Regions from separate parts of the Idiomarina sp. ST20R2A10 genome, predicted to be linked through region 3. Evidence: predicted binding sites of a transcription regulator. Region 3 holds the regulator's gene; each other region holds the start of a gene.

Region 1 (7,195 bases), on a different contig from region 3:
TGGTCTGGCCCACTGCAACGCCAATACTTTTGGTGCCAAAATCAAAGCCTATTACTGTGCTCATGCGTGTCCTACATCCGGCCCCAGTTGCCACACGTCAAACCCCAGTTGCTCGGTGGCTTTTCGCCAACGTTCGGAGGGTGGAGTATTGAACAGCAGCTCCGGGTCTGCCGGAATAGCCAACCAGGAATTTTCCCCTAGCTCCTCTTCCAGTTGTCCGGCCTCCCAACCTGCGTAGCCTAAAGTCAGAAGAAACTGCGGTGGCGCAGCCGATGATCCAAGAGCTTCCAGAATATCGCGCGAGGTGGTCACCATAATATCGTCACTCATCTTCTGGCTTGCGCGCCAATTGTCCTGCGGAGGGTGGATCACAAAGCCACGCTCACGGCCTACAGGCCCGCCCTGATAAACGCTGCCCTGTAAGTGCTGGTTATTTTCCGGGTAAACAATTTCCAGTTTATCCAGCAGCGAGGTTACGCTTAAATCGGCCGGCTGATTAATAACTAAGCCCATAGCGCCTTCTTCATTGTGCTCGCAGATATAGGTCACGGTCCGTTTAAACATTGGATCGTTCAGCATAGGTGTTGCTATCAATAAATGGTTCTGCAAACTGTTCATCGATTCACCGACTCCTTAACGATAATCTCTACTTACAACATGGGGGCGCATAGTTGAATTTCAATTCAGTTTTGCTTCTATTGCCTTAAAGACCTGTTCAGCAATATTAATGTCGTAGGCGTTTTCAATTTCGCGCATACAAGTTGGGCTGGTCACATTTATTTCCGTAATGCGATCACCAATAACGTCCAGGCCAACAATAATGAGCCCACGTTTTTTCAGTTCCGGTGCGACTTTACGAGCCAGAGCCCAGTCACTGTCAGATAAAGGCTGAGCGCGCCCGCTGCCTCCGGCGGCAAGGTTTCCACGGGTTTCTCCGGCGCTGGGAATACGCGCTAAAGAATAAGGCACAGGCTCACCATCAATAATTAAAATGCGCTTGTCGCCGTCTTTAATCTCTGGCAAGTACTTTTGCACCATGGCGTAGCGCTGACCTTTCTCAGTCAGAGTTTCAATAATAACGCCTAAGTTACTGCCATCGGCGCCCACTTTAAAAATTGAAGCGCCTCCCATACCGTCCAGCGGTTTTAAAATCACCTCACCATGCTTTTTATGGAAAGCTTTAATGACATCCGCTCTGGAACTCACTAGCGTGTCGGCAATAGAATCCGCGAACCACGAAGTAAAGAGTTTTTCGTTGCAGTCACGCAGGCTCTGCGGTTTATTCACCACCAGACTACCGCGTTGCTCGGCCAGTTCCAGAATCTGCGTGGCGTATAAAAACTCGCTGTCAAAAGGCGGATCTTTACGCATCATAATGACGTCAAAATCCTCCAGCGGACGGTATTCACTGTCGCTTAAGCTGTAAAAGTCCGTCTTTTGATCTTGAACGCGAACTTCCCGTGCAAAGGCCATTGGTTGACCGTTATCAATAACTAAGTCGCCCATTTCCAGATAGAAACACTGATAACCACGTGCCTGAGCTTCCAACAATAAACGAAAACTGGTGTCTTTTTCGGTTTTAACGGTGGCGATAGGGTCCATCACCATAGCTAACTTCTTCATGTAAACTCCTTTAGCTTAAGTCGCCAAACTGATACTGCACGGCGGTTAGCGCTGAAAGCGCGGCGGTTTCTGTTCTTAATATTCTTGGTCCTAAACGCATGGGTTTAAACCCCTGTTGTCCGGCGGCACTGACTTCAGTATCAGTGAACCCGCCCTCAGGACCAATCAATAATTGTATTCCCTTCTCGGCCTGCTGAAATGACGACAACGGCTGGGTGGCGGTTGGGTCTAAGGTCAGGCGCAACCCTTCAAAGCTGCTTGCAATAAAATCAGTGAGTTGCTGTGCTGGCTTCACTTGTGGAACCACGCTACGGCCACATTGCTCGCAGGCAGAATGGACAATTTTCTGCCATTGCAGCTGTTTCTTTTCCAGCCTGTCGCCACTTAATTTCACGCCACAGCGCTCACTGAACAGCGGGGTAATTTCGGTTACCCCCAGCTCTACCGACTTTTGCAGTACAAAGTCCATGCGGTCACCGCGCGAAACGACCTGCGCTAAATGAATATTGACCGGTGACTCAGATGCGTTAGCCTGACTGCTGGTTGCAATAAACTGCGCTGACTTTTTTTGAACTGAGGTAATCTTTGCCTCGTAGTTCTGACCGTCACCGTTAAATAAAACAATGCTATCACCTACGTTCAAACGCAAGACTTTGATCAGGTGCTGGAAAGCATCCGGACTCAATTCGGTTTCATTTTGTAAGGTTATAGAGGCGGGGTGATAAATCCGCGGTACTCGCATGTCGTCAGCCTTATTCGGACTTTTAGACGTCCAGAAGTAGAAAAAAACAGAGTGATCGGTTACATTATGCAACCAGTATTAAACGATTTCATTAAAATTAAGGAATAGTGGGCATATGTCACGTCACCTGTTTACCTCAGAGTCAGTGTCCGAAGGGCATCCGGACAAAATTGCCGACCAGATATCCGATGCAGTTTTAGACGCAATTTTAGCAAAAGATCCTAAAGCCCGTGTTGCTTGTGAAACTTACGTGAAAACCGGCATGGTACTGGTTGGTGGTGAAATTTCGACAAAGGCCTGGGTTGATGTTGAAGACTTGGCGCGTCAAACCGTAAAAGATATTGGTTACCGGCACTCTGACATGGGGTTTGACGGAGCATCGTGTGCTGTCTTAAACGCTATTGGTAAGCAAAGTGGTGATATCAACCAGGGCGTTGACCGTGCTAATCCGGAAGAGCAGGGTGCAGGTGATCAGGGCTTAATGTTTGGTTATGCTTCAAATGAAACCTCAGTTTTAATGCCGGCTCCTATTACATACGCGCACCGCGTTATGCAGCGTCAGTCGGAAGTACGCAATAACGGCACACTGGACTGGTTGCGACCGGACGCGAAAAGTCAGCTGACCTTCGTTTATGAAAACGGTAAGCCAGTCGCCATTGATACGGTCGTGCTCTCCACTCAGCACCGAGAAGACATTACTCAGGAAACGCTGCGCGAAGCGGTGATGGAAGAAATTATCAAGCCTGTATTGCCGGAGCAGTGGGTTTCAAAAGACACGCAGTTTCACATTAACCCAACCGGTCGTTTCGTGGTCGGCGGGCCTATGGGTGACTGCGGGTTGACCGGACGTAAGATTATTGTCGATACCTATGGCGGCATGGCGCGTCACGGTGGTGGTGCATTCTCGGGTAAAGACCCGTCAAAAGTTGACCGCAGTGCGGCTTATGCAGCGCGTTATGTTGCTAAGAACCTGGTCGCTGCTGGTCTGGCTGAACGTTGTGAGCTGCAAATTTCTTACGCCATTGGTGTAGCAGAACCAACTTCTATTAGCATCGATACCTTCGGTACGTCTAAGCACTCAGAAGAGCAATTAATTGCGCTGGTGCGTCGTCATTTTGACTTGCGGCCATATGGATTAATCAAAATGCTTGACCTGGAACGCCCAATCTATAAACAGACAGCGGCATACGGGCATTTTGGCCGAGACAACCTGCCGTGGGAACAAACCGACAAAGCCGCCGATTTACAGGCTGATATTTAAACAAAATATTGCCTATAAATTTGCTTGTACCCCCTGAAATGTGGAGAATACGCGCATCGCAAGTTGCTCTTCATCTTCCAGGGGGTTTTTCATGTCAGAACGTCAATATCTCGCCAATGCCATCCGTGCGCTTAGTATGGATGCGGTTCAGAAAGCCAAATCAGGCCACCCCGGGGCACCCATGGGTATGGCGGATATCGCAGAAGTTCTCTGGCGTGACTATTTAAAACATAACCCTCACAACCCCAACTGGGCCGATCGCGACCGTTTTGTGTTATCGAACGGACACGGGTCAATGCTAATTTACTCCTTATTGCACCTGTCTGGTTATGATCTGAGCATTGAAGACATTAAACAATTCCGTCAGTTAGACTCAAAAACCCCGGGTCACCCTGAATACGGCTATACCCCTGGTATTGAAACCACTACCGGACCGCTGGGACAAGGACTTGCAAATGCCGTAGGTATGGCGCTGGCTGAGAAGGTACTGGCTGCGCAATTTAACCGCGATAATCATGAAATTGTTGACCACTATACCTACACATTTCTGGGCGATGGCTGCTTAATGGAAGGCATCTCTCACGAAGCTTGTTCACTGGCAGGCACCTTAGGTTTAGGCAAACTCATTGCCTTTTACGATGACAACGGCATTTCCATTGACGGCGAAGTTGAAGGCTGGTTCACCGACGATACCGCAAAACGTTTTGAGTCTTACGGCTGGCATGTAATTAATAAAGTTGACGGACACGATTCAGCTGCCATAACCCGTGCGATTGATGAAGCCCGTGCGAATGAAGATAAACCGACTCTGATTATCTGCAAAACGGTAATTGGTTATGGCGCACCGAACAAACAGGGTTCTGAAAGCTGCCACGGAGCACCTCTGGGTGACGACGAGATTGTTGCTGCGCGTAAGCAACTGAACTGGCCGCATCAAGCCTTTGAAGTACCGGCTGACGTATACCAAAAATGGTCGGCGGTGGATAAAGGCGCAGCAGTTGAGTCTTCCTGGAATAAGCGTTGGGTGGCGTACGAGCAGGAATATCCGCAACTGGCACAAGAACTGAAGCGTCGCTTAAATGGCGAACTGCCGGAAGGGTTTGAGAACACTGTGCACAATTACGCGAAGCAGTTACAGAGCAGCCCAGAAGCGGTAGCAACTCGTAAAGCCTCACTGAACGTACTGAATGAGTTTGGTCCTAAATTACCTGAACTGTTAGGTGGCTCTGCCGACCTGGCCGGCTCTAACTTAACCTTATGGAACAATGCAAAAGGCATTACGGCCAATGACGCGAGCGGTAACTACGTGTTCTACGGTGTTCGTGAATTTGGCATGTCCGCCATTATGAACGGCGTTACTTTGCACGGTGGCTTTAAAGCTTACGGTGCTACCTTCCTGATGTTTATGGAATACGCGCGCAACGCTGTGCGTATGTCTGCGCTTATGAAGCAGCCCAGCATTTTTGTTTACACTCACGACTCTATAGGCTTGGGTGAAGACGGGCCGACGCACCAGCCGGTCGAGCAACTGGCTAACTTACGTCAAACCCCGAATTTACAGTGCTGGCGTCCGTGTGACCAGGTTGAAACAGCCGTAGCCTGGGGAGCCGCAGTACAAAGCAGTAAAACCCCATCGGCGTTAGTGTTCAGCCGTCAGGGCATGCAACAGCAAGAGCGCAATGACGACCAGTTAACGAACATTGCCCGCGGTGGTTATGTGCTGAAAGATTGTGACGGCGAGCCGGACGTTATTTTAATTGCGACAGGTTCTGAAGTTGATTTAGCCGTTAACGCCTTTGAGCAATTGACTGATGAGGGGCACAAGGTACGCGTTGTTTCTATACCGTCGACCAATGTGTTTGATATTCAGGATGCTGAATACAAAGAGTCGGTGTTGCCATCGAGCGTTACTCGCCGCGTTGCCGTTGAAGCCGGTATTGCCGACTTCTGGTACAAATACGTTGGGCTTAACGGTGAAGTCGTTGGCATGACAACCTTTGGTGAATCTGCTCCGGCCGGCGACTTATACAAACACTTTGGCATTACCACAGAAAATACCGTGGCTGCCGCCAAACGCTTGTTGGGAGCTTAAATGAGCGAACCGGCTCGTATTGCAATTAATGGTTTCGGCCGCATTGGCCGGAGCTTTTTGCGCGCGCTGTACGAAAACGGCTATCGCGACAGTGTGCAGGTAGTGCTTATTAACGAACCTGCGGCGTCGGAAGCGATAGCGCATTTGCTCAAATACGACTCAAGCCACGGTCGTTTTGGAGAAAAAGTAACGCAGTCGGGTGATGCGCTGACAGTTGCCGGAGACAATATTGCTTTAACTCACCAGACCGAGATTGAAGCCATTGACTGGCGCGCCCATAAGGTTGATTTTGTCGTTGATTGTACCGGTGTATTCGGCAGTCAGGCCGACGGTCAGCTTTATCTGCAACAAGGCGTAAAACGTGTGCTGTTTTCTCATCCCGGCAAGCCGGACGTCGATTTCACCGCAATTTATGGCGTGAATGAAAAAGAGCTCACCGTTGACCATAAAGTGGTATCGAACGGCTCTTGCACAACAAACTGCATTGTGCCGGTCATTAAAGTACTGGACGATGCATTCGAGATAGACTCCGGTGCTATTACCACCATTCATTCGGCTATGCACGACCAGCAGGTTATTGATGCATACCATCCGGATTTAAGACGAACCCGCGCCGCCGGGCGTTCCATTATTCCGGTGGATACCCGTTTGGCGCGCGGTATTGAACGAATACTACCGCACTTAGAAGGGCGGTTCGAGGCCATAGCCGTGCGCGTGCCCACCACCAATGTGACCGCTATGGATTTAAGCGTTACGCTAAACAGCGACGCCACTATTGAGCAAATTAATCAGGTTTTACGTGAGCAGAGCGAGCGGCAGCTGGCGGGTATACTGGATTACACCGAAGAGCCTTTAGTTTCAATAGATTTTAACCATGACCCACATTCATCCATTGTTGATGGCACGCAAACCCGTGTTAGTCACAAGCGGCTGGTTAAGCTGCTGTGCTGGTGTGACAACGAATGGGGTTTTGCGAATCGCTTGCTGGACACAGCAAAAACGATGGCTGAACAAACAGAACATTAAGCTTAGAGAGGATATCGCATGTCTGTCATTGCTATGACTGATTTGGATTTAAGTAACAAGCGAGTACTTATTCGGGAAGATTTAAACGTTCCGGTTAAAAACGGAAAAGTCACTTCCGACGCGCGTTTAAAAGCCGCACTGCCCAGCATTCAGCAAGCGTTGAAAGCTGGCGCTAAAGTCATGGTTATGTCTCATTTGGGTCGCCCAACCGAAGGCGAGTACGACGAAGAGTTTTCGCTGCAACCTGTTGTTGATTACTTACAAGAAGTGCTGGATTGCCCGGTACGCTTATGTAAAGACTACCTCGACGGTATTGAACTAAAGGCCGGAGAACTGGTAGTTTTTGAGAATGTCCGCTTTAATGTTGGCGAAAAGAAGAATAATGACGAGCTTGCTAAAAAATTAGCCAGCTTATGTGATGTCTATGTAATGGACGCGTTTGGTACCGCAC
Region 2 (7,195 bases), on a different contig from region 3:
CATTAACGGTGTTAATAACATCGAATTCTTGTCTGGAACAACTTGGGCAGGCAATAAAGTTGATACCCCGCGCGCGAATACGCAGTGACTTTAATATATCAAAACCCACTTTAATTTCTTCAACCGGATCGGCAGCAAGGGACACCCGCAACGTGTCGCCAATACCTTCAGCCAGCAACATGCCTAAACCAACTGACGACTTCACCGCACCGCTGCGCTTACCACCGGCTTCTGTAATGCCTAAGTGCAAAGGCTGATCAATTTTTTGTGCCAGTAAGCGATACGATTCAACGGCTAAAAATACATCGGAAGCTTTAACGCTGACTTTAAAATCGTAAAAGTCCAGCTTATAGAGAATATTGACATGCCGCATTGCGGATTCAACTAACGCCTCAGCTGTCGGTTCTCCGTATTTTTCTTGCAGATCTTTTTCTAGTGAACCGCCATTAACCCCAATACGAATTGGAATGTTACGTTCACGTGCTGCATCTACTACGGCTTTAATTCTGTCTTCGTGACCAATATTGCCCGGATTAATACGTAGGCAATCCGCGCCATATTCGGCAACTTTAAGCGCAATACGGTAATCAAAATGAATGTCAGTGACTAAAGGCACTGGACTGCGCTGCTTTATTTGCTTAAAAGCTTCGGCGGCTTCCATTGTTGGTACAGACACACGAACAATATCGGCACCAGCTTGAGCCAGCGCTTCGATTTGCGCTACGGTCGCATCAACATCGGTTGTTTCAGTATTTGTCATGGACTGCACAGCAATCGGTGCGCCATCGCCAATAGGCACATTACCTACATACAAGCGGCGTGAAGGACGGCGTTTAATTGGATTTTCGTGCATCATAACCTTAAATTGACCTCTACTGCTCTTCTGACGGTACGGTAAAGCGCGCGACACGACCAGTCCGGAACTGGTCCATATTAAAGGCATTACCGTTAAAGCTGACATTAACAGCTTCAGGTTTACACAGTGTTACTGAAAAAGGCGCTTCGCCAGGGACTGGCATACGGTAGCCTGCAGCTTTTACACCAACAGCCTGAGTTTCACCGGAAGCATCATCAATTTTAACCCAGCATTCTTCATTAAACTCTAACACCAGGCTCGCTGAAACAGCTTCTGGTTGCGGCGACGGCTCAACAGCTTCTGACTCGACCGAAGTTTCAGCTTGGTTATCTGTCTGCTCGGCAGTTTCAGTTGGTAACTCTTGGGTATCGCTAACATCATTAGCCGCCGGCTCAGTGTTAGCGGCCTGCGATTCGTCGTTATTCTCGTTGTCATTCTCGCCGCTTTCACTAACGGGTTCTTGTACCGACTCGACCGCAACATTCGTGTCATCAGCTTCAACTTCTGACTCTAATATAGCTTCATCTTCATTCGGCGCAATTTGTGGCTCTGTCGGCTGGTTTGAAATTTCAATATCACCGACGTTATCAGCTTCATCATCAGTATTTACCGGAGAAACTTCTGAACTTTCCTGCGTGCCAGTTTCGCCTTCACTAAAACCAAGATCCGGCTCTTGCCACCACCAAATAACCAAGGCCACAACAATAATGATAACCACATAAGTAATTAACATTAAGCGGTTGTCACTTTCCTCGTGCTTTTTACGTCTTGAGAAGCTCTGCATCTGGCTGCTTTCAACTTCTTTATAGCCTCTGGCTTTATAAGCCTCAAACAGCTCGGTATCGTCTAAATCAAGCAGTTTGGCGTAAGAGCGTAAATAACCTTTAATAAAGGTTGCCGTAGAGAAAGTTGAATAATCATCGGCTTCCAGTAATTCAATAATCTGCTTTCGCAAACGCAACTGGTCTGCAACCTCGCGTTGCTCTAAACCTTTAGCTTCACGAGCTTCTCTCAGAATTTCACCAGGACCTTTACTCGGCTTTTGCTCTGTTTCTTGTGCCGCTTCCGATTCTGGCTTTTTGTTATCTTGTGTTGATTCGTTTTCAGCAGTCATGATTGTAAGGGGTTTCCCTGTTATGGTTGAGCTGCGTCGTGACCTACCCGAGCCAGACATTCGGCTTTATTGGCCTCAGCTCTGGCATGATGTGGATACGCTGGATCCAATGTCACTTTATCAAAATACCTGAGTGCTTTTTCCCAGTCACCAGCCACACACAGTGCAACCGCATAGTTATTGTACAATGCACCGCTCATAGGTTGCCATGATAATGTCTGTTGGTAAAGTGACAAAGCAGAATCAACGTCATTTGTCGCTAAATACCATTGCCCTAAAGCAAGATTGGCATCCAGAGACCGGGGATTGTTCGTCAATGCGGTTTGCAAATGCGGATGCGCAAGCTTCAATTTCCCTTGCGCCAAATAAGCAAGTCCAAGCTGCAACCGTACATCATTACCCACAGATACCGACTGTTCAGGGTTAGCGGTACAACCATATAGCGCTGCGGCTATCAATAATAAAGCGGTTCGCATTATCACACTCCTTGTGCCTGCGATTCTGTTAATTTACGTGGTCTTTACAGCTATTGCTTCCCCACCACGCTGTTTCTGCTGACGTTTCAGTATACGTTTTGTACGATCGATGACATCGCCCACTAATTGCCCGCAAGCTGCATCGATATCATCCCCACGAGTCTTCCGCACCATTACCGTCAAACCGTACTCCATAAGCACTTTGGCAAAACGGTCAATTCGCGAGTTACTGGAGCGTCCGTAGTCCGAACCCGGGAAAGGATTAAATGGAATAAGATTAATTTTACTCGGGGTATCTTTTAAGGTTTTTGCCAGCGCATGTGCCTGATCGGTTGAATCGTTCACATGGTCCAGCATGACATACTCTACCGTTACTTTACGCTGAGCTTTTGACTGCTCAACATAACGACGGCTGGATGCCAGAAATTCTTCAATATTGTACTTCTTATTAATAGGTACAATCTCGTTGCGCAACTCATCGTCTGGCGCGTGCAACGAAATAGCCAACATCACATCAATGCGTTCACGCAGTTTTTCCAACGCAGGAACAACACCTGAAGTACTTAACGTAACGCGGCGTTTGGATAAACCGAAACCCAGGTCATCTAACATTAGCTCCATTGCCGGAACGACATTGTTTAAGTTAAGCAAAGGTTCCCCCATGCCCATCATAACCACGTTCGTTACGGGTTTAATTCCGGTCTTGCCATAAGCCCCTAACAGCTGATTCACCCGCCATACCTGACCGATGATTTCTGCCACACTGAGGTTACGGTTAAAGCCTTGAGCCCCGGTTGAGCAGAAAGTACATTCTAATGCACAACCAACCTGAGAAGACACGCACAACGTAGCGCGATCACCCTCGGGTATCCATACTGTTTCCACGTCCTGACCGTCGAACAGGGTCATAGCGAACTTAATCGTACCGTCCGATGACTGCTGCTGTTCGCGAACTTCAGGCGCGCGTATTTCAGCGACTTGCTTGAGCTTTTCACGCAATGCTTTATTAAGATTGGTCATCTCATCAAAGTCATCGACACAAAAGTGATACAGCCACTTCATTACTTGTTCAGCACGAAATGGTTTCTCACCCATTTCACGAAAGAACTCTTTAATTCCCTCACGATTCAGGTCGAGTAAGTTCACTTTTTTATCTATTGCGTTGGTCATAAAGCTCCGGTTTTCTGATGCAGCCTGACGTTTCCGTCAGGCTCTCACCTGATGCAATAGCATCAGGCTACATTCGAATACAGTCTTAGCGAGTGCGCTGGCAAACTTCTTCGTCGCTGAAGAAATAAGAAATTTCGCGAGCAGCAGATTCAGTTGCGTCTGAACCATGTACCGCATTTTCGTCTATAGTTTCAGCATAGTCGGCACGAATAGTTCCTGCCAGTGCTTCTGCAGGATTCGTAGCACCCATGATGTCGCGGTTCTTACGTACAGCGTCTTCACCTTCAAGAACCTGAACAACGATAGGGCCTGAAGTCATGAATTCAACCAAAGCGCCAAAGAAAGGACGTTCTTTGTGTTCTGCATAGAAACCTTCTGCCTGTTCTTTGCTTAAGTGCATCATTTTAGCACCAACAATGCGAAGACCAGCAGATTCAAAACGGTTATAGATAGCGCCGATTAAGTTTTTTGCAACTGCATCAGGCTTGATAATTGATAGAGTGCGCTCTAAAGCCATGGTTATAAACTCCAATAAAATTAAGGGATAAATCAGTCGCGCGGATTATACGTGAGATCGGCACAGAAATCGAATACCCAGTGATTGTTTTTTCATTCATTCTCGGCTAGGATGGGAGAACTTATATAGCCATATAGACGTCTATTTGACGATAAGGAGTTCTGACATGGCGAACAATGAATATGAACAAGCCACTCTTGGTGGGGGTTGCTTCTGGTGTGTTGAGTCAGCCTTCCTTCAGGTAAAAGGCATTCAGTCGGTTAAATCGGGCTACACTGGCGGGCATACCATCGATCCAACTTACGAGCAGGTTTGCAGTGGCGAAACAGGACATGCCGAAGTTGCGCAACTCCAGTACGATCCAGAGCAGATCTCTTACCGTCAAATCTTAGAAATCTTTTTCACTCTGCACGATCCAACTCAGGTCAATCGTCAGGGCAACGATGTGGGTACGCAATATCGCACATCAATTTTCTATCATAACGACGCGCAAAAACGCGAAGCGGAAAATATTATTGCGGAACTTGAAGCCGATGCAGCATTTGCGGCTCCCATCGTAACGGAAATCACTGAGTTAGGGACTTTTTACCCGGCAGAGGACTATCACGAAAATTATTACGCCAGAAACCCGGAAAACCCGTATTGTCAGGCGGTAATTTCACCGAAGCTGGCTAAATTCCGTAAAACCTTTGCTGGCCTGCTTAAGGACTAAGCAGCGCCTCGCAAAGTACCTACAGTGCGGTGGATAAGCTCTATCGCACTGTCAATGTCTTCTTCGGAAGTGTAACGCCCAATGCTAAAGCGCAGTGAACTCATTGCCAGTTCATGCCCAACCCCTAAAGCACTAAGGACATACGAAGGCTCAACGCTAGCAGAGGTGCAGGCCGAGCCCGAAGAAAGCGCAAGATCTTTTAACGCCATTAGCAGCAATTCGCCATCAACCCCGGCAAAACTGATGTTAGTAATATGCGGCACGCGTTGCTGTTCAGAGCCATTCAAAGTTACACCTTCTAACTGGCTAACCCCTTTCCATAGTCGCTGACGCAGATTTTCCACTCTTGCAGGCTCCAGTTCCAGCTCGTTACGGGCAAGTTCCGCCGCAACACCCATACCGACAATCTGGTGAGTTGGTAATGTGCCTGAACGCATGCCCCGCTCGTGACCGCCGCCATGCATTTGCGCCAGCAGCCGAACTCGCGGAGTGCGGCGTACATACAATGCCCCAATGCCTTTGGGGCCATACATCTTGTGCGCAGAAAGTGACATTAAATCAACAGGTAACGTGGCCATATTCATCGGAAGTTTTCCGGCGGCCTGTGCAGCATCAACATGAAATATTGTGCCATTTTCACGGCACAATTGACCTATAGTGGTTATATCCTGAAGCACGCCAATTTCGTTATTAACCAGCATTACGCTCACTAACACCGTATCTTCGCGCAAGGCTGAGCGGAACAAATCCATATCCAGCAAGCCGTCTGTTCCGACATCCAGATACGTCACTTCAAAGCCTTCTTTTTCCAGCTGCGCACAGGTATCTAAAACCGCTTTGTGCTCGGTTTTAAGTGTAATAACGTGTTTACCTTTATCTGAGTAATACTGAGCTGCGCCTTTTATGGCGAGGTTATCTGACTCAGTCGCACCTGAGGTAAAAACAATTTCGCGCGCGTCGGCATTAATAAGGTCAGCAACCTGATTCCGGGCAATATCGACAGCTTCTTCTGCCTGCCAGCCGTACTTATGCGAACGCGATGCCGGGTTACCAAACAAGCCATCCTGCGTTAAACATCCCATCATTTTTTCTGCTACAACAGGGTCTACCGGCGTGGTTGCAGCATAATCAAAATAAAGAGGTAACTTAGACACTTGCTTGCTCCTGACAACTTAAAGGCAATATTATAGGTGAGAGTTTAACTTAATCTCTTCTTCACTGTGGTTATGCAACGCATTCTGCCTATTCAGAACGTCACCGACGTCCTCTTTCTTCATCAACTCGGCCAGCGTAATACCGTCAAGAAAGTCGGATATTCTGTCGCTTAACCCTTCCCACAAAGAGTGGGTCAGACAACGTTCGCCGCCCTGACAGTTAGCTTTACCCTGACAACGTGTTGCATCAATTGACTCGTCCACCGCGTGAATAACGGCACCAACAGAAATATCGTTTGCGGCACAGCCCAGACGATAACCACCACCGGGACCTCGCACACTGTCCACCAACCCGTGCTTACGTAAGCGCGAAAACAACTGCTCTAAATACGACAGAGATATTCCCTGACGCTCAGAAATATCCGCTAACGGCACGGGACCATTTGCCGTAAAAAGCGCAACGTCCAGCATAGCTGTTACTGCGTATCGACCTTTTGACGTCAGGCGCATGGTGGTTTCCTCTGCTGTTTAATTCATCGTTAATGTATTGAGATTCTACATTCCCGACTATTTTAGTCAAGTATTACCCGTTGATTTGTCCACAGAGGCTAAGATGCCACGTAAAATATTAATTTCATTTTCTTCCGGGCGGGCTCGGTTAAATAAACGACGCAATTTCGTCATGACTTGTCCGGGGTGCTGAGGAACAATGAACCCAGTCTGACCCAGAGTCTTTTCAAGATGCTCATAAAACCGTTCTAAATCTTCAGCGCGCGGGTACTCCGGTAAATTTTCCGGAGCGCGTTGTTTCGATTCCAGCCACTGCATGCGTAGCTCATAACTTACAGTCTGCACCGCCATAGCCAGGTTCAGCGAGCTGTAATCGGGGTTAGTTGGTATGTGTAAATGAAACTGACTTTGCTGTAGCTCTTCGTTGGTTAATCCACTGTTTTCACGGCCAAATACCAGAGCAACCTGATGCTGACTGGTCTCCTCCAATACTTTTGCCGCACACTCTCGCGGGCCTAACAGCGGCCAATCCAATGTTCTATTACGAGCGCTAGTGGCAATAACCAGACCACAGTCGGCTATAGCTTCCTGCAGAGTATCCACAATAGTCGCCGACGCCAGAATATCGGTTGCGCCAGCGGCCAACGCCGATGCGTGACTGTCAGGCTCCTGCACAGGGTCAACTA
Region 3 (7,195 bases):
GGCAATATCCATTTTCGACAACAGGGAGTTCTCCGGAACCGCGGCAACAATGGCTTCTGCCAACTGACGCGGATTCGATTTCGCAGGCTTTGCCAGCATTAATGCCAAGTTTGTCGCAAAGTCACCGTGAGACTTATCGCGGGGTCGGTCCAACTGAATGTTTACTGAATGATCCGCCGGAATTGTGCCCTGTGCTTTAAGTTGACCAATGGCTTCGGCCAGTAACTGTTCAAGTTGTTCTTTCATTAATGCGACTACCTGTATGAAAAATCGAAGAGGAAATTCAAAGCGCTTAGTTTAATCGCTACGCTCGATAAAAAAAACCGCTTAGTTGTTAATCAGCTGAAGTCTTGTGGATCAATATCCAGTGACCAGCGCACTTTTTTCAATAACGGCAAGGCGTTAATCTGCGGCAACAAGTGTTCGATAAGCTGAAAACGCAATTTACGCGACTGACAATGTAACAGTAATTGATAGCGGTAACGACCAGCTTTACGCTCCATTAAAGCTGGCATCGGCCCCAGTAAAAACGCACCTTCCACCTGCGGCATTAGCTGCTGAATTTGGGTCATAGCCTGTACCACCGAGTCTCTGTCGGTTGCTTCGCCACGAAACAACGCCAAATAAGAGAACGGCGGCAGCTCGCTTTGCTGGCGTTCGGCTAAAGCCGTCAGCGCGAAATGTGAATAGCCGTTGTTGAGTAAGTCCTGAATTAAGTCGTGCTCCGGATGGTGAGTTTGCAGTACCACCTTCCCGGCTTTGTGCTCCCGCCCGGCGCGACCAGCCACCTGAGTGTAAAGCTGTCCTAAACGCTCTGCTGCCCGGAAATCCGCACTGTAAAGCGCACCATCAACATCCAGCAGCGCCACCAAGGTCACATGCGGAAAGTGATGGCCTTTAGCCAACATCTGCGTGCCGACCAGCAAAGGGTACTCGTTATTTGTAGCTTTTTGCAGGTAGTCGTCTAACTGGCCTTTACGGCGGGTGGAGTCCCGGTCAATGCGCAGCACTCCGCGGCCCGGAAACATCTCCTTCAGGCTGTGCTCTAACTGTTCGGTACCCACGCCATGCGAAATTAAGTGCGTGGAGCCGCAGGAACCGCACTGCTTAGGTATTCGCTGCTGACTACCGCAATGATGACACTGCAACTGGTGATGAGCTTTATGTACGGTGTAATAAGCATCACAACGATGACACTGCGCCAGCCAGCCACATTCATGACACATTAACGCCGGTGCAAAACCACGACGGTTAAGGAACAGCAGTACCTGATTACCGCGTTCAATTTCTACCTGAATTTGTTCCTGCAACGCTTTGGAAACACCGGCTTTAATGGGCTGCTGCTTCAGGTCAATAAGCTCGTGTTTAACCATTTGCGCACCACCAGCTCGCTGCCCCAACTTAAGCCAGTGAAAACGCTTGCTGACCGCGTTATTCAAAGTTTCCAGCGAGGCCGTTGCACTACCCAGTACCAGCGGAATATTCAGCAACGATGCCCGTTTAATGGCAATGTCCCGAGCGTGGTAGCGAAAGCCGTCCTGTTGTTTGTAGGACAAGTCATGTTCTTCATCGACTACAATAAGCCCGAGTTTCTGACAGGGTGTAAACACCGCCGAGCGGGTGCCGATAATAATTGCCGCATGTCCGTGCTTTGCGTCCAGCCAGGTATTCAGTCGCTCTCTGTCGCTCATCCCGGAATGTAGCATCACCACCGGCGCGTCAAAGCGCTCTTTAAAGCGCTGCAAAGTCTGTGGAGTCAGGCCTATTTCCGGTACCAGCACCAATACCTGCTCTCCACGAGCCAGCACCGGCTCCATGGCTTGCAAATACACTTCGGTTTTGCCACTACCAGTAACCCCTTCCAGCAACAACGTACTGTGCTTCTGCTGTTGGTTAATGGTCGAAACCGCCACTGCCTGCTCGGTATTTAGTGCATGTCCCTGCTCTTTTAGCACCGATGACTGCTTTTGCCAGCCCTGATTCTTAGTCGGTGCCTGCTCGCGCACTTCAATCCAGCCTTTATCCTGTAAGGTACGAAGCACGGCTGAGGTGACGCCTATATCGGTCAAGTCGCTGCGTCTGAGCGGCTGATGTTTAAGCGCCGCCAGCACCTGCTGCTGTCTTGCAGCCCCTTTTAAATCATTAATGGACTGCGCCCGGCCTAAGTCGGTCAACGCATAAAAAGTTTCGGTCAGATATTCCGGCGCATCGCCTTTGCGCAACAGAACCGGCAGGCTGTTCGCAGCAACGTCACCCAGCGAGTGGTGGTAATAATCCGACGACCAGCGCACCAGCTGCCAGATATCATCCGGCCACAGTCGCTGCTCATCCAGAACCGAAGCAACCGACTTCAGTTCAAATGTTGGCGGTTCGTCACTGGCTTCGGCAACCACGTAACCCACTAGCTGACGCTGGCCAAAAGGCACGCGCACGCGGACTCCCTGCGGCAGTGGCTCGGCACTTTTGCACAGATAATCATAGGTTTGTCGAAGAGGTAGCGGCAGTGCGACTTTATAACGTCGTTCGCTGCCGGTGCTGGCTTGCTTCATGGCTCTATTCTGGAACGCTACCGCGCAGAATACAAGGCAGCAGATTCTGCTTGATCACAGGCGCAGGATCACATAAAATGCGCGGCTCTTAATTCATTGATGTTTTTTTGCGCATGGTGTTCGGCTTTGGATCGAATGGCGATGCGGCCCATAACTGAGGTAACCCCATGAAACAAGGTATTCATCCTAAGTACGAGACTTTAAAAGTCAGCTGTTCTTGCGGTCACACGTTCGAAACGCGTTCAACCCGCTCAGAAGATCTTCACCTGGACGTCTGTTCAGAGTGCCACCCGTTCTACACTGGTAAGCAACGTGTAATGGACACTGGTGGTCGTGTTGACAAATTTAAGAAGCGTTTTGGTGCTCTGGGCAAGAAAGATTCCTAAGAAAACCTATAGAAAACGCTGCTTAACAGCAGATTTTAAGAGAAAGGCGCTAAACAGCGCCTTTTTTTATGCCCGCTCGCCTAAACCTCCTATTGTTAAAGAAAAGTTAACTGGTGTACTTTTGAACACTCGTTAAATTTACTTCGCCTCAGTGGCCTTTAAAGGTGGAGGTAAGATTTGTTTCTTCGCTTAAAAGCGATAGACTGATTGGCATTCTGATAACCAGACTCAGGTATCACCGCATGACAGATTTTCGCCAACAGGCACTGGATTACCACGAATACCCGACCCCGGGTAAAATTTCGGTTGAACTCACCACTCCCGCAGAAACCAGCAAAGATTTAGCTTTGGCCTACAGCCCGGGCGTCGCAGAGCCGGTTCGGGAAATTGCTCAGGACCCGGACGCGGCTTACCGTTATACGGCCAAAGGCAATATGGTTGCGGTTATTACCAACGGAACCGCCATTCTTGGTCTGGGCAATTTAGGGCCACTGGCATCAAAACCGGTAATGGAAGGCAAAGCTCTTCTATTTAAGCGCTTCGCCGGACTAGATTCTATTGATATTGAAGTAAATCATCGTACTACTCAGGACTTTATCAATACCGTTGCTAACATTGCCGATACCTTTGGTGGCATCAACTTAGAAGACATTAAAGCGCCTGAATGTTTCGAAATAGAACAGGCGTTAATAGAGCGCTGCAATGTACCGGTATTCCACGATGATCAGCACGGTACTGCCATTGTGACGGCCGCAGGTATGCTTAATGCGTTGGAAATTCAGGGTAAAGACCTGGCGGAGTCTCGCATTGTTTGTCTTGGTGCCGGTGCTGCCGCCATTGCCTGTATGGAGCTTTTAATTAAATGTGGCGCACAACGCGAGCACATTTATATGCTCGACTCAAAGGGCGTTATCCATACTCGTCGCGATGACTTAAACGAATACAAGCAGCTGTTTGCCAACAACACCGACAAACGGACACTAAAAGACGTTATTGAAGGTGCCGATATCTTCGTGGGGGTTTCAGGGCCAAACTTACTCAGCGCAGAAGAGTTGAAACTTATGGCGCCTAACCCGGTTCTGTTTGCCTGCTCTAACCCAGACCCGGAGATTAAACCAGAAACCGCTATGGCGGCGCGTGATGACCTGATAATGGGAACCGGACGCTCGGACTACCCGAACCAGGTGAACAACGTTTTATGCTTCCCGTTTATGTTCCGCGGTGCATTAGATGTGCGCGCTACTGCTATTAATGACGAAATGAAGGTTGCAGCGGTGGAGGCCATTCGCCAGCTGGCGAAAGAGCCTGTTCCGGAATCAGTATTAAAAGCGGCCGGTGTCAAAGAGTTAACCTTCGGTCGTGATTATATTATTCCCAAGCCAATTGACCCGCGCTTGTGCCCACGGGTATCGCGCGCCGTTGCCGAAGCTGCGGTGAAGTCCGGCGCAGCTAAAATCGATTTACCGAAAAATTATATGCAGGATTAATCGTCGAGCTCTTCGTCGGTCGGAATAGGTAATCCCCGGGCTTCTAGCTCTTCGCGCACCGCTTTGGGGATTTTATTCGGATTAGATTTTTGCAAATCTTCATCTTCCGGCAGCGGCTGACCGGTAAAAGCGTGTAAAAACGCCTCACACAGCAGTTCGCTGTTGGTAGCATGGCGCAGATTATTAATTTGGCGACGGGTTCGTTCATCGGTCAGTACTTTTAACACGCGCGTGGGTATTGAGACCGTAACTTTTTTCACCTGCTGACTCTTACGACCGTGTTCAGCATAAGGGTAAATATATTCGCCGTTCCATTTCATTGTTATTGTCCCGCTATATAACAAAACCACATAAGTTATAATGAATTGTACCCGAATGAACGACCCCGTCAAATTTTATCCGTCTAGATGGCTAAAAGTTGCTGACATTTGCCTGACAATATTTTAGCCTTAGTAGCAGTTACCTAATTCAAGCGAGTAGTTAAGGAAGGCGGAATGACAACAACTCAGCTCACAGAAGAGCAAAAGCAAGCCGTTGCCGACAGCGTTCAGGTGCATAAGTTTGGCGGCAGCAGTCTTGCTGATGCGTTCTGCTATCGCCGCGTTGCCCGAATTGTAACCGAGTATGCTGGTGCCAGCGACTTAGTCGTCGTTTCCGCAGCCGGAGATACAACCAACCGCATTCTTGCCATTATTAATTCTAAGGCGCAGCCAGGCGACACCGCCAGCATTCTGCTAGATCAATTAGAGAGTTTTCAGCAAGGGCTGATCACCGAATTATTAAGCGGTAATTTGCAGCAGCAACTTCTGCAACAGTCACAACAAGACTTCACCCGCTGGCGTCGTTGGTTAGCCAGCGACGAAGCCATTAGCCATAACGCCGAATTACTGTCGTACGGCGAACTTTGGTCTGCCCGCTTGTTATCAGCTTTACTGCAAAAACAGGGCACCCGCGCCGACCACATTGATGCCCGCGACTTTTTACTCGCTGCAGATGCCCCTGAACCCGTTATTCAGGTAGAACATTCTCGTGAAAAACTATTACAAAGAGTAGCTCCTCACTCGGGCACCCGCTTTATTGTTACCGGCTTTATTGCCCGCGGTTTAAATGGCGAAAGTTTAACGTTGGGCCGTAACGGCAGTGACTATTCAGCAACCTTAGTAGGCAGTCTGCTGGATACACGTCAGGTTACTATCTGGAAAGACGTAGCCGGCGTTTATTCGGCAGACCCGCGCAAAGTTGAGCGCGTAGTCAGTTTACCAACATTAGACTGGACCGAGGCTGAAGAACTGGCGCGCCTTGGCAGCCCAGTTCTGCACCCAAGAACCTTTCAGCCGGTCGACCGTCAGCGTATGGTCATTTCCGTTCGCTCCAGCCTGAAAGTAGAAAATCAGCAAACGCGTATTGGTCAGTTCCAGAATACCCAACCTCGTGGAAAAGTCTTCACTTCACTGTCTGAAGTGGTGCTGTTTAAGGTTGAGCTGCACGATAAAGCCTTAGTGAAACGTCTGGATGAACTGGAACTAGAGCCACTGGTCAGCTGGACCGAGCCGGAAAATCATCAGCAGTATCTGGTGTTTCATCAAAACCACTTAGACTACCTGACCGGCTGGTTGGACAGTCTGGGCGCCGGTGACGCCATTACTCAAATTCGCGGGTATTCCATGCTGGCCATTGTCGGCAACCGCATTCAGGAAACCGACCAGTTCTCGACCTTTAAACTGCAGCTTTCTGAGCAAAAAGTGCGGCGCTTTGCCCTGACACAAAATGGTGACTCTGCTGTCGCTATTCTGGAGCAAAAGCTTGATAACCGTTTACTCAACCGCCTGCATAGCCAATTGTTTAACTACCGTCGCAGCCTGGGCGTGCTGGTCATTGGTCGTGGCAACATTGGTACGGCCTGGCTGGAACTGTTCCGGCAGCAGCGTGACCGTATTAATCAGGTGATGGACGTGCGGGTTATGGGCATAGCCAACTCAAGGCGTTTATGGCTGGATTACAATGGCGTCGAACTCACCCAGTGGGCAGATGACTTCGACCGCCTGGCACGACCTTATGTACTCACGGAACTGTTACGTGAGCTACCCAATGCGCCATACGATGAGCTGGTGGTGATTGATTTAACCGACGCCAAACAAGTCGCGCAGCTGTACCCCAGCTTGTTCGCAAACGGCCTGCACATTATTAGTGCCAACAAACGCGCGGGCTCCGCCGACGAAGCGCTGTACCGTGAAATTCGTACCATTCAGCACGAGTACAAGCGTGAATGGCTGTACAACACCACAGTTGGTGCCGGACTGCCACTGAACTACGCCATTAACGACTTGCGTAATTCCGGCGACGAAATTCGCAGCATTTCCGGTATTTTCTCAGGCACCATGTCCTGGCTGTTCGAGAACTTTACCAAAGGTGTGACTTTCAGTTCACTGGTGAAAGAAGCCAAAGAGCGAGGTTACAGCGAACCTGATCCTCGTGAAGATTTATCCTGTCAGGACTTAGTCCGTAAATTATTGATTCTGGCACGCGAAATTGGGTTAAAACTGGACTGGCAGGACATTGAAGTAAAAAGTTTGGTGCCGGAGCACTTACGTGACTTACCACTTAGCGAATTTATGCAGCGCTTGTCGGAACTTGATGAGCCCATGACAGCCATGCTGGACGAAGCTGCTAAAGACGGCAAAGTGCCGAGACTGCTGGCTAGTTTTACCGTCAGCGACGAACAAAGAGTTACTGCTCAGGTTGGTATTGAGTACATTCCGGAAGGCGACATGCT

What was found. The regulator MetJ, encoded in region 3, represses methionine synthesis genes. The targets are predictions, from matches to a motif close to TAGACGTCTAGACGTCTA.
Region 1: the regulator MetJ is predicted to act here: its motif matches at 2,381-2,398, upstream of metK (methionine adenosyltransferase).
Region 2: the regulator MetJ is predicted to act here: its motif matches at 4,260-4,277, upstream of msrA (peptide-methionine (S)-S-oxide reductase MsrA).

What each region holds. Positions count from the first base shown of each region.
Region 1 covers NZ_JBNIEY010000002.1:280,875-288,069, reverse strand. Annotated here, with positions in the region: gene ruvX (Holliday junction resolvase RuvX) at 1-64, opposite strand, end outside; gene ACP7H9_RS05515 (YqgE/AlgH family protein) at 61-618, opposite strand; gene gshB (glutathione synthase) at 679-1,623, opposite strand; gene ACP7H9_RS05505 (16S rRNA (uracil(1498)-N(3))-methyltransferase) at 1,634-2,365, opposite strand; gene metK (methionine adenosyltransferase) at 2,481-3,626, shown strand; gene tkt (transketolase) at 3,718-5,718, shown strand; gene epd (erythrose-4-phosphate dehydrogenase) at 5,719-6,744, shown strand; gene ACP7H9_RS05485 (phosphoglycerate kinase) at 6,763-7,195, shown strand, end outside.
Region 2 covers NZ_JBNIEY010000002.1:101,208-108,402, forward strand. Annotated here, with positions in the region: gene ispG (flavodoxin-dependent (E)-4-hydroxy-3-methylbut-2-enyl-diphosphate synthase) at 1-856, opposite strand, end outside; gene ACP7H9_RS04630 (RodZ domain-containing protein) at 873-1,970, opposite strand; gene ACP7H9_RS04635 (tetratricopeptide repeat protein) at 1,991-2,446, opposite strand; gene ACP7H9_RS04640 (bifunctional tRNA (adenosine(37)-C2)-methyltransferase TrmG/ribosomal RNA large subunit methyltransferase RlmN) at 2,480-3,616, opposite strand; gene ndk (nucleoside-diphosphate kinase) at 3,702-4,133, opposite strand; gene msrA (peptide-methionine (S)-S-oxide reductase MsrA) at 4,300-4,845, shown strand; gene ACP7H9_RS04655 (IscS subfamily cysteine desulfurase) at 4,842-5,999, opposite strand; gene iscR (Fe-S cluster assembly transcriptional regulator IscR) at 6,030-6,509, opposite strand; gene trmJ (tRNA (cytosine(32)/uridine(32)-2'-O)-methyltransferase TrmJ) at 6,576-7,195, opposite strand, start outside.
Region 3 covers NZ_JBNIEY010000004.1:15,993-23,187, reverse strand. Annotated here, with positions in the region: gene argS (arginine--tRNA ligase) at 1-246, opposite strand, end outside; gene priA (primosomal protein N') at 339-2,549, opposite strand; gene rpmE (50S ribosomal protein L31) at 2,717-2,935, shown strand; gene ACP7H9_RS07500 (malic enzyme-like NAD(P)-binding protein) at 3,178-4,422, shown strand; gene metJ (met regulon transcriptional regulator MetJ) at 4,419-4,742, opposite strand; gene ACP7H9_RS07490 (bifunctional aspartate kinase/homoserine dehydrogenase II) at 4,917-7,195, shown strand, end outside.